2 regions of the Rhizobium sp. O111 genome follow, and region 2 is predicted to be linked to the other one. Evidence: riboswitches for the same ligand, from Rfam matches in the RefSeq annotation. Region 2 holds a riboswitch; the other holds the start of a gene.
What was found. A riboswitch is a leader RNA that binds a small molecule or an ion and turns the genes downstream of it on or off. The one in region 2 is predicted to bind cobalamin.
Positions count from the first base shown of each region.

Region 1: it holds a riboswitch for cobalamin, as region 2 does, so the genes downstream of both, cobU (bifunctional adenosylcobinamide kinase/adenosylcobinamide-phosphate guanylyltransferase) here and ACVTFQ_RS20265 (ABC transporter substrate-binding protein) in region 2, are expected to answer to the same signal.

Region 1 covers NZ_JBSHXL010000001.1:1,877,229-1,881,902, reverse strand. Annotated here, with positions in the region: gene ACVTFQ_RS09535 (chloride channel protein) at 1-969, opposite strand, end outside; cobalamin riboswitch at 1,216-1,608, shown strand; gene cobU (bifunctional adenosylcobinamide kinase/adenosylcobinamide-phosphate guanylyltransferase) at 1,720-2,238, shown strand; gene cobW (cobalamin biosynthesis protein CobW) at 2,243-3,292, shown strand; gene cobN (cobaltochelatase subunit CobN) at 3,302-4,674, shown strand, end outside.
Region 2 covers NZ_JBSHXL010000002.1:132,953-137,626, forward strand. Annotated here, with positions in the region: gene ACVTFQ_RS20250 (aldo/keto reductase) at 1-388, shown strand, start outside; gene ACVTFQ_RS20255 (ABC transporter substrate-binding protein) at 412-1,644, shown strand; gene ACVTFQ_RS20260 (c-type cytochrome) at 1,798-2,184, shown strand; cobalamin riboswitch at 2,241-2,479, shown strand; gene ACVTFQ_RS20265 (ABC transporter substrate-binding protein) at 2,723-3,754, shown strand; gene ACVTFQ_RS20270 (FecCD family ABC transporter permease) at 3,751-4,674, shown strand, end outside.

The DNA.
Region 1 (4,674 bases), on a different contig from region 2:
GGGAATCACGACTTCACGGTCGAGATTGAGATGCAGCGCGCCATGGCCTGCCGACAGCACCTGCGGTGTCACCAGCGCGAGCAGCCCAACGATGATGCCGCCAAGCGCCGGGCGGAAGGGGAGCGCGATCGAGCTGCGGCGTGCGAGCTCCTCGATAAAGGCGACGCCCTGCATGATCAGGATGCCGATGCCGGCGCAGAAGGCGCCGAGCAGGATGGCCGGCACGTAATCGGCCGGCATGACGGTGCCGAAATCGCCGACATCGATGATGAAGTCGCTGCCGGCCAGCAGCCGGGCGACCAGCGTGGAGACGAGCGCCGACACGACGACCGGTGTGAGCGACACGATCGTGTAAGTGCCGATGATCAGCTCGAAGGCGTAGAAGGCACCCGTGAGCGGCGCGTTGAAGGCGGCCGCGATAGCGCCGGCGGCGCCGCAGCCGACGAGAACGCGCAGGTCGGCGCGGCGCAGCTGCAGCTTGAAGCCGAGCTTCGAGGCGATGCCGGACGCCAACTGCGTGTAGCCGGCTTCGAGGCCGACGGATGCGCCGAAGCCGTTGGAGATCAGGTTCTGGATCGCGACGATGATGCTGTCGGTCAAGGACAGGCGGCCGCCATGCAGCGCGTTGGCCTCGATCGGGTCGACCATCGGCTTCTTGCGGGTCTTCGCCAGCACATACATCAGAAGACCGAGAAGGATGCCGCCGCAGACGGGGGCCGCCATCAGCAGGAACTTGTCGTCGATCTGAGAGGAGCTCAAACGCTCGACATCGCTGATCCCGAAGATCAGACTGTGCATCTCGCGCGAAATCAGGCTCATGCCGGTGACGGCGAGGCCAGACGTGACGCCGATCAGCGCGCCGGCCAGCACCATGCCCATTTCGCTGCGCCTCAGGAGCGCGCGCATGCGCCCCGCATCGAGCAGTGTGTGTAGCGGGCCGAGCCGTCTAAGATTGATTTTCAGGCGCATGATGGGGAAACTAGGCGGGCGAAAGCCCGTTCAAGGGTGGCGAAGGAGGGGACATTTGCGGTGCTGCGCCGCATGCGCTGCAAATGCGGCAAAAACCCGGCTGACGCAACAAGTTTTTATGACATTAAGTGCCTGATTATAGACGATAAATTTGGTAGAGATGATCGTCTTGAGGGTTGATGTCAATCAATTTGGCTGGTGGCCGCGATTGGCGGTCGATTGACTTCGCTGTCGCGCTTGCCTAACCATGGATCGATAACGGATGGTTCCGGATCGCCAAAAGCGGTGCGGATGAAAAGGGAATGTGACGGGGTGGACCCAACCAGGGCGCCTTCATCACAGCCGACCCCGCGACTGTAGAGCGGTCAGGGTCTTCCGTCCGGCGTCGGATGTTCTCTTGCCGGCTGCCTGCGTGGTGCAGGCGGGCGAGGGGCGGAAGACGGCGGAAAAGCCACTGGCAATGCAAGCCATGATCAACCGGGGTTGGACGCCTCTAAATCTACGAATCGTCCGCCTTTTCATGATTGCAGCCGGGAAGGCGAGGAAGAACCGATGGCACGATCGGGATGGCCTGCGTGGCTATCCCGATCGTCGCCTGGACCCGCGAGCCAGGAGACCTGCCAATCGTGCCGGGCGCAAAGCCCAACCCTGGGCAAATGTGCCCAATGCCAGCACGGAGGTTGTCATGGCAGACAATGAGATTTTGGCGTCGGCGTCAGGCCGGACGCGCTCCTGTGAAGTCGTCCACGCATGACGACGGTATCCTCTACGCTTATTTTAGGTGGCGCCCGTTCCGGCAAGTCGCGCTTTGCCGAGCAGCTCGTCATCGACAGCGGCCTCGAGCGCCACTACATCGCCACCGGCCGCGCCTGGGACGAGGAGATGCGTGCACGGATCGAGCAGCACAAGGCCGATCGCGGCGACCTCTGGACGACGCATGAGGAACCGCTCGATCTCGCAGGCCGGCTTGCCGCGATCGATGGCGAGGGGCGGGCGGTGCTTGTCGATTGCCTGACGCTCTGGGTCACCAATCTGATGATGGATGAGCGCGACATGGCGGCGGCGTTCGCGGCACTGGCCGCCTATCTGCCTCAGGCGAAGGCGCGCCTCGTCATCGTTTCCAATGAAGTCGGCCTCGGCATCGTGCCCGAGAACCGCATGGCGCGCGAGTTTCGCGACCATGCCGGGCGACTGCACCAGATGATCGCGGCGGTCGCCGCGGATGTGTATTTTATCGCGGCGGGACTGCCGCTGAAAATGAAGGGTTGAATTGATGAACCAGCAGAAGATCCCCGCCACCGTCATCACCGGCTTCCTCGGCGCCGGCAAGACGACGATGATCCGCAACCTGTTGACCAATGCGGGCGGCAAGAAGATCGCGCTCATCATCAACGAGTTCGGCGATCTCGGCGTCGATGGCGAAGTGCTGAAGGGCTGCGGCGCGGAAAACTGCACCGAGGACGATATCATCGAGCTCACCAATGGCTGCATCTGCTGCACGGTGGCCGACGACTTCATCCCGACGATGAGCAAGCTCCTGGAGCGCGAGAACCGGCCGGATCATATCGTCATCGAAACCTCCGGCCTCGCCCTGCCACAGCCGCTGGTCGCCGCCTTCAACTGGCCCGACATCCGCACGCAGGTGACGGTCGATGGCGTGATCACCGTGGTCGACAGCGCCGCCGTGGCCGCCGGCCGCTTCGCCGACGATCACGACGCCGTCGACGCCCGCCGCGTCGAGGACGAGACGCTCGACCACGAGAGCCCGATCGAGGAACTCTTCGAGGACCAGCTGACCTGCGCCGACCTGATCGTGCTCAACAAGACCGACCTCATCGACGGCGCCGGCCTTGCCCGGGTGCGTGACGAGGTCGCTTCGCGCACGGCGCGCAAGCCCGCGATGATCGAGGCGAAGAACGGCGACGTGCCGGCAAGCGTGCTGCTCGGCCTTGGCATCGGCACCGAGGGAGATATCGGCAACCGCAAGTCCCATCACGAGCTTGAACATGAGGATGGTACGCCGCACGATCACGACGAGTTCGATAGCTTCGTGGTAGAGCTCGGACCGATCGCCGATCCGGCCGCCTTTGTCGAGAGCCTGAAGGGCATCATTGCCGAGCACGACGTTCTGCGCCTCAAGGGCTTCGTCGACGTTCCCGGCAAGCCGATGCGGCTGCAGTTGCAGGCCGTCGGAAGCCGTATCGACCACTATTTCGACCGTGCCTGGGCTGCCGGCGAGGCGCGCGGTACGCGGCTGGTGGTGATCGGGCTGCATGAGATGGATGAGAGCGCGGTGCGTCAGGCGATTTCGGCGCTCGCATAAGGCAAGACGATGCATCTGCTTCTAGCCCAGCAGGGAACGATCAGCGACGGCGAGGAGGCGATCGATCTCGGTCAGTCGCCCGGCGACATCCTGTTTCTCTCCGCTGCCGACACCGAACTGGCGGCGGTAGCAGCCGCGCATCGTCAGCGAGGTGGGGGACGGTCGCTGCGCATCGCCAGCCTGATGAGCCTCAAGCATCCGATGTCCGTCGATGCCTATGTCGAGCGCACGGCGAGGCATGCGAAGCTGATCATCGTCAGAGCGCTCGGCGGCGCCAGTTATTTTCATTATGCGCTGGAGGCGCTACATGCGGCGGCGGCGCGTCACGGGGCGCTGATCGCGGTGCTGCCGGGAGATTCGAAGCCGGATGCGGGTTTGACGCTGTTTTCGAATGTGCCGCTTGAGGATCTCAACGCGCTCTGGGCCTATCTGATCGAGGGGGGCGATGCGAATACGCATGCGTTTCTCGACTATGCCGAGGCGATGTTGTCGGGCGATGAGAAGCCGGAGGCGGCGGCGCCGTTGATGAAAGCCGGGATCTGGTGGCCGGGGCGGGGCGTTGTTGGGGTTGAGGAGTGGAAGTCTCACGTTGATCTCCTCTTCTCCCCAGCGGGGAGAAGATGCCCGGCAGGGCAGATGAGGGGGGCGAACGACGCAAGGAGTGAGCAGCAGTACGGCGATGGCATCACTTGTGGCGCCGCCCCCTCATCCGACCCTTCGGGCCACCTTCTCCCCGTGGGGGAGAAGGGAAGACCCACCATCGCCATCTCCTTCTACCGCGCCCTCGTGCAAAGCGGCGAAACTCGCCCGGTCGAGGCGCTGATCGAAGCGCTGATCGCCGAGGGGGTTCGGCCGCTGCCGGTCTTCGCCTATAGTCTCAAGGACCCCGTCTCCAAGGGCATCCTCGAAAGCGTCTTCGCGGCCACCAAGCCGGATGTCGTCATCAACACTACAGGTTTCGCGGTCTCGGCGCCCGGTGCGGAGCGGCAGCCGACGGTGCTGGAGGCCAGCGACGCCGTGGTGCTGCAGGCGATCTTTTCCGCTTCGTCGAGGGAGGCATGGGAAAGCTCTTCGCAAGGACTGTCGGCGCGCGATCTCGGCATGAACGTAGCGTTGCCCGAGGTCGATGGCCGGGTCCTTTCTCGCGCTGTCTCGTTCAAGTCGGCGGCGCGGTACGATGCGCTGGTCGAGGCCAATATCGTCGCCAGCGAACCGGATGCGGGGCGGATGCGCTACACCGCGCGGCTGGCCGCCCACTGGGCGCGGCTGCGGCATGCGAAGCCGGCCGAACGGCGGGTGGCGCTCGTGATGGCGAACTATCCGAACCGCGACGGCAGGCTCGGAAACGGAGTCGGGTTGGATACGCCCGCGGGTACGATCGA
Region 2 (4,674 bases):
GGAGCATCCGCTCGAAAACCGCTCGCTGACGAAATACAAGCTGATCATCGATGATTTCGGCGGCTGGGACCTGTTCCAGGCGCTGCTATCGACGCTGCGCGGGATCGCCGATCGGCACGACACCGATATCGCCACCATCGCCAGCGCCGCCATGCTGACCAAGCCAGGCGTCGCGGCCGTCATCGTCGGCGCCCGCAACAGGGAGCATCTGAAGTCCAATCTCGCCATCGCCGATATCGCGCTCAGCGAAACGGATAGAGCCGAGATCGATGCGATCCTTGCGCAATCAAAGCCGCTCGACGGCGACGTCTATACGCTGGAGCGGGACAGGGAAGGCCGCCACGGCAGCATCATGAAGTACAATCTCAACAAAGGGGAACAAAAATGAGAACGACATTCCTGCTTTCCGCCATGGTTGCTGCGCTTGCTGCATCGACGGCGCCGACGTTTGCTGCCGATTGCGACATCACCGTCGGCCTCGTCATGGAACTGACCGGCCCTGCCGGTGAATATGGCCAGGCGGGCGCGAAGTCCGTCGAGATGGCCTTCCGCGATATCAACGACGCCGGTGGCGTCAATGGTTGCAAGATCGTTGCCGATACGCGCGACAGCCAGAGCCAGGGCAACGTCGCCGTCGATCAGGCGACGCAGCTCGTCAACATCAAGAAGGTGCCGGTCATCATCGGCGGCATCATCTCGTCGGTATCGATCCCGATTCTGACTTCGGTGACGGCACCGGCCGGCGTCGTGCAGGTCTCGCCAGCATCCTCTTCGCCAACACTGACCGAGCTTGGCCGCAGCGGCAAGACCAACGGCGTCTTCTTCCGCACCATCACGTCCGATGCGCTGCAGGGCACGGCGGCCGCGAAGTTCGCGATGGATCAGGGCCTGAAGAAGATCGCGATCATCAACGTCAACAACGACTTCGGCGTCAACATGGTCAAGGAGTTCGCGACCGCCTACCAGAAGCTCGGCGGCACGATCACCTCGACGACGCCCTATAACGAGAAGCAGTCGAGCTACGCGTCCGAGGCCAGCGCCGCCATGGCTGGCGATCCCGATGCGCTCTATCTCGTCAGCACCCCCGTCGATGGCGCGACCATCGCCCGCGCCTGGGTTTCCGGCGGTGGCAAGCAGACCTTCCTGTTGAACGACGGTATGAACTCCAAGGACTTCATCGAGAGCGTCGGCGCGCAGTATCTGGAAAACGCCTACGGCACCTCCTCGGGCACCAGCCCGACGGCGTCGACTGAGTATTTCAACGGCAATTACGAGGCCTTCTCCGGCGGCATCTCGCCTTCGGCCCCGGCCGCCGACCGCTCTTATGACGCCGGTGCAATCGTGGCGCTGGCGATCGCCAAGGCCGGCAAGGCCGATGCGGCAGCCATCAAGGCAGCCATGCCGGAAGTTGTCGCCGCGGGTGGCACGCCTATCCATGCCGGCAAGGAAGAGTTCGCCAAGGCGCTGCAGCTCATCAAGGAAGGCAAGCCGGTGAAGTATGAAGGTGTCATCGGCCCTGTCAGCTTCGACACGTATGGCGACATCACCGGTCCCTTCCGCCTGTGGAAGATCAGCAATGGCGAGGTGACGACGGTCGGCGAATTGAGCGCCGAAGAGGTCACCAAGATCAAGACCGCGCAGTAAAGGTACCAGGCGACATGGGAGCTGTGCTCCCATGTCGCACCAGTCCGGTCTGGGCGCATATGTGCTTTGTTGGGTAAGCAGTGTCGTTCGCGGATCGCGCGACGTAAAAACGGCACCATGCATTTGGCAACCAACACGACAGGCCATCGACATATGAAAAAGCGCTCAATCCTTTCGTCGATCTGTTCGATCGCCAGCCTGCTCGTCATGACATCCGCGGCATCCGCCGAGGACATCGAGCACGGGAGGCGGGTGTTCAGGCTGTGCGTCGCCTGTCACACGGTCGATTCCGAACGCAACGGCTTCGGCCCGCATCTGAAGAGCGTCGTTGGTCGCCCAGCCGGAAGCTTGCCCGACTACAGATATTCCGACGCGATGAAGACAGCCGGCGCGGGTGGGCTTGTCTGGGATGAGGCGGCGCTCTCGGAGTTTCTGTCCAGCCCCAAGAAGAAAGTGCCGGGAACGAAGATGAGCTTCGGCGGCCTCTGGACGACGTCGGAGATCAGCGACCTGATCGGCTATCTCCGAGCCAATCCCTAGACGCGCCAAATGTCGGCTCGTCACGTCTTGACGTCTTGACGTCTTGACGCCGGATCGCCTAAGTCAGCCTCGATGGTTCCCGAAGGGATGACTTCCGACGGGATTAATAGGGAACACGGTGCGGATGACCCGAATGGGGCCAAGACCGTGGCTGCCCCCGCAACTGTAAGCGGATTGCCTGATGTCCTTGTGGTGTTCGTCTCGAACGCCATGCCACTGCGAAGCTCTTCGTGGGAAGGCAGATGTTAGGCGCATATTCGCAAGCCAGGAGACCTGCCGTCAAAACAGTGTCCACCATCCCGGACGGGGTTGTCCGGAGAGGAGCATCATATGATGGTTTTTGACGTCAGCCGCTGGCGCGGTCCCGCTTTATTCCCCTCCGCAATCTCATGGCCGTGATTCCGCGATAGCTTTCGCCGCCGCATGATGTCAGGCGAGCGCTTTGCTGTTTCGTCCTGCATCATCCGTGGCGGTCCCGCTTCGAGTTTCACAGCCACGGCCAGTCGGCTGCGGGCTTCAGCCATACATGAGGACCAATATGAACCGCATCATCCTGCGAACCGCGCTGCTTTCGATCGCGACGGCTTGCGCTTTCACCACCTTTCTACCCTCTGCCCACGCCGCGGCAACGACCTATCCGCTGACGATCACCAATTGCGGCCAGCAGGTGACATTCGACAGCGCGCCGAAGAAGACGGTGTCGATCGGTCAGGGCATGACCGAAATTCTCTATTCGCTCGGCCTCGCCGACAAGATCGTCGGCACGGCGGTCTGGGTCGGGCCGGTGCTGCCCGCCTATGCCGAGGTCAACCAGAAGATCAAGCGGCTGGCCGACAATGATCCGAGCTTTGAATCCGTCGTCGGTCAGGAGCCGGATCTGGTTGCGGCCGAGTTCGAGTGGCATGTCGGCACGCAAGGGTCGGTCGGCAAGCGCGAGCAGTTCGCCGGGCTCGGCATCAAGACCTATGTTTCGCCGGCCGATTGCGTCGCGAAGGTCAATACCGATGGTGGCGACGGGGTGCGTAGCGAGCTCTTCACCATGGAGCTGATCTACCAGGAGATCGCCGAACTGGCGGAAATCTACGACATCCAGGATCGCGGCGCGGCCCTGATCGCCGACTTGAAGAAGCGCGAAGCGGATGCCGTGGCATCGCTTGGCGGGTCGGCTAAGGATCTGCCTGTCGCCTTCTGGTTTTCCAGCAAGGAAGTGCAGGGCGATGCCTTTATCGCCGGCAAGAACAGCGCTCCGGCCTATATTTTGAAAACGCTCGGCGCCCGCAACGTCGTCAGCACCGAGGAAGAGTGGCCGCTGGTCGGATGGGAAACCATCGCGCAGGCCAATCCTGCGGTCATCGTCATCGCCACCATGGACCGCCGCCGCTATGCAGCCGACGATCCGAAGGTGAAGATCGATTTCCTTGAAAAGGACCCTGTCACCAGCCAGCTCGATGCCGTCAAGAACAGGCACTTCGTCGAGATGGATGCGCAGTCGATGAACCCGACGATCCGCACCATCGATGGCCTGGAACGCCTCGCCGTCGGCATCAAGTCCTTCGGTCTTTCCAAGTGAGGCACGCGTCGATTGCCCACCGGGGATGGAGAACGCTGGTCGCGCTCTTCGTCCTTGCCATCGTGGCATTGGGCTTTGTCATCAGTCTCGCCGTGTCCATCGGCGAGATCTCCATTCCTGTCGGCACGACCGCCAAGGCCGTGGCGAACCGTGTCTTCGGCACCGGCTTTGAACTCAGCCGCATCCATGAAGGCATCATCTGGGATTATCGCCTGAGCCGCGCGCTTGTGGCAGCCAGCGCCGGAGCCGCTCTTGCGCTATGCGGCGCGGTGCTGCAGGCGCTGCTGCGCAATCCGCTGGCCGAGCCCTATGTGCTCGGCATCTCGGCCGGCGCGTCAACTGGGGCCGTCGCGGTCATGATCCTCGGCTTCGGCTATGGCGTGTTGACGCTTTCGGCCGGCGCTTTCGTCGGCGCAGTCGCGGCGTTCCTGCTGGTGTCGTTGCTGGCGGCAGGCTCCGGCGGCGGGACGGACCGTATCATTCTCGCCGGTGTCGCTGGCTCGCAGCTCTTCAACGCGCTGACATCCTATATCGTCACCACATCGGCCAATGCCGAGCAGGCGCGCGGCGTCATGTTCTGGCTTCTCGGCAGCCTGTCCGGTGTGCGCTGGCCGGATGTCTATCTCGCCGCTCCTGTTGCGATCGCCGGCTTTCTCGTCTGCATGCTCTATGCCCGTGCGCTCGACGCCTTCACCTTCGGCACCGACGCTGCGGCAGCGCTCGGCATTCCTGTCGCTGGCATCCGGATCGTGCTGCTCGCACTCACGGCGCTGCTTACGGCGACGATGGTCTGCATCGTTGGCTCGATCGGCTTCGTCGGGCTGGTCATTCCGCATGCGGCGCGTTTCGTGGTCGGGCCGGGGCATGGGCGCCTGTTGCCGGCAACGGCGATATCCGGAGCGATCTTCATGGTGATCGCC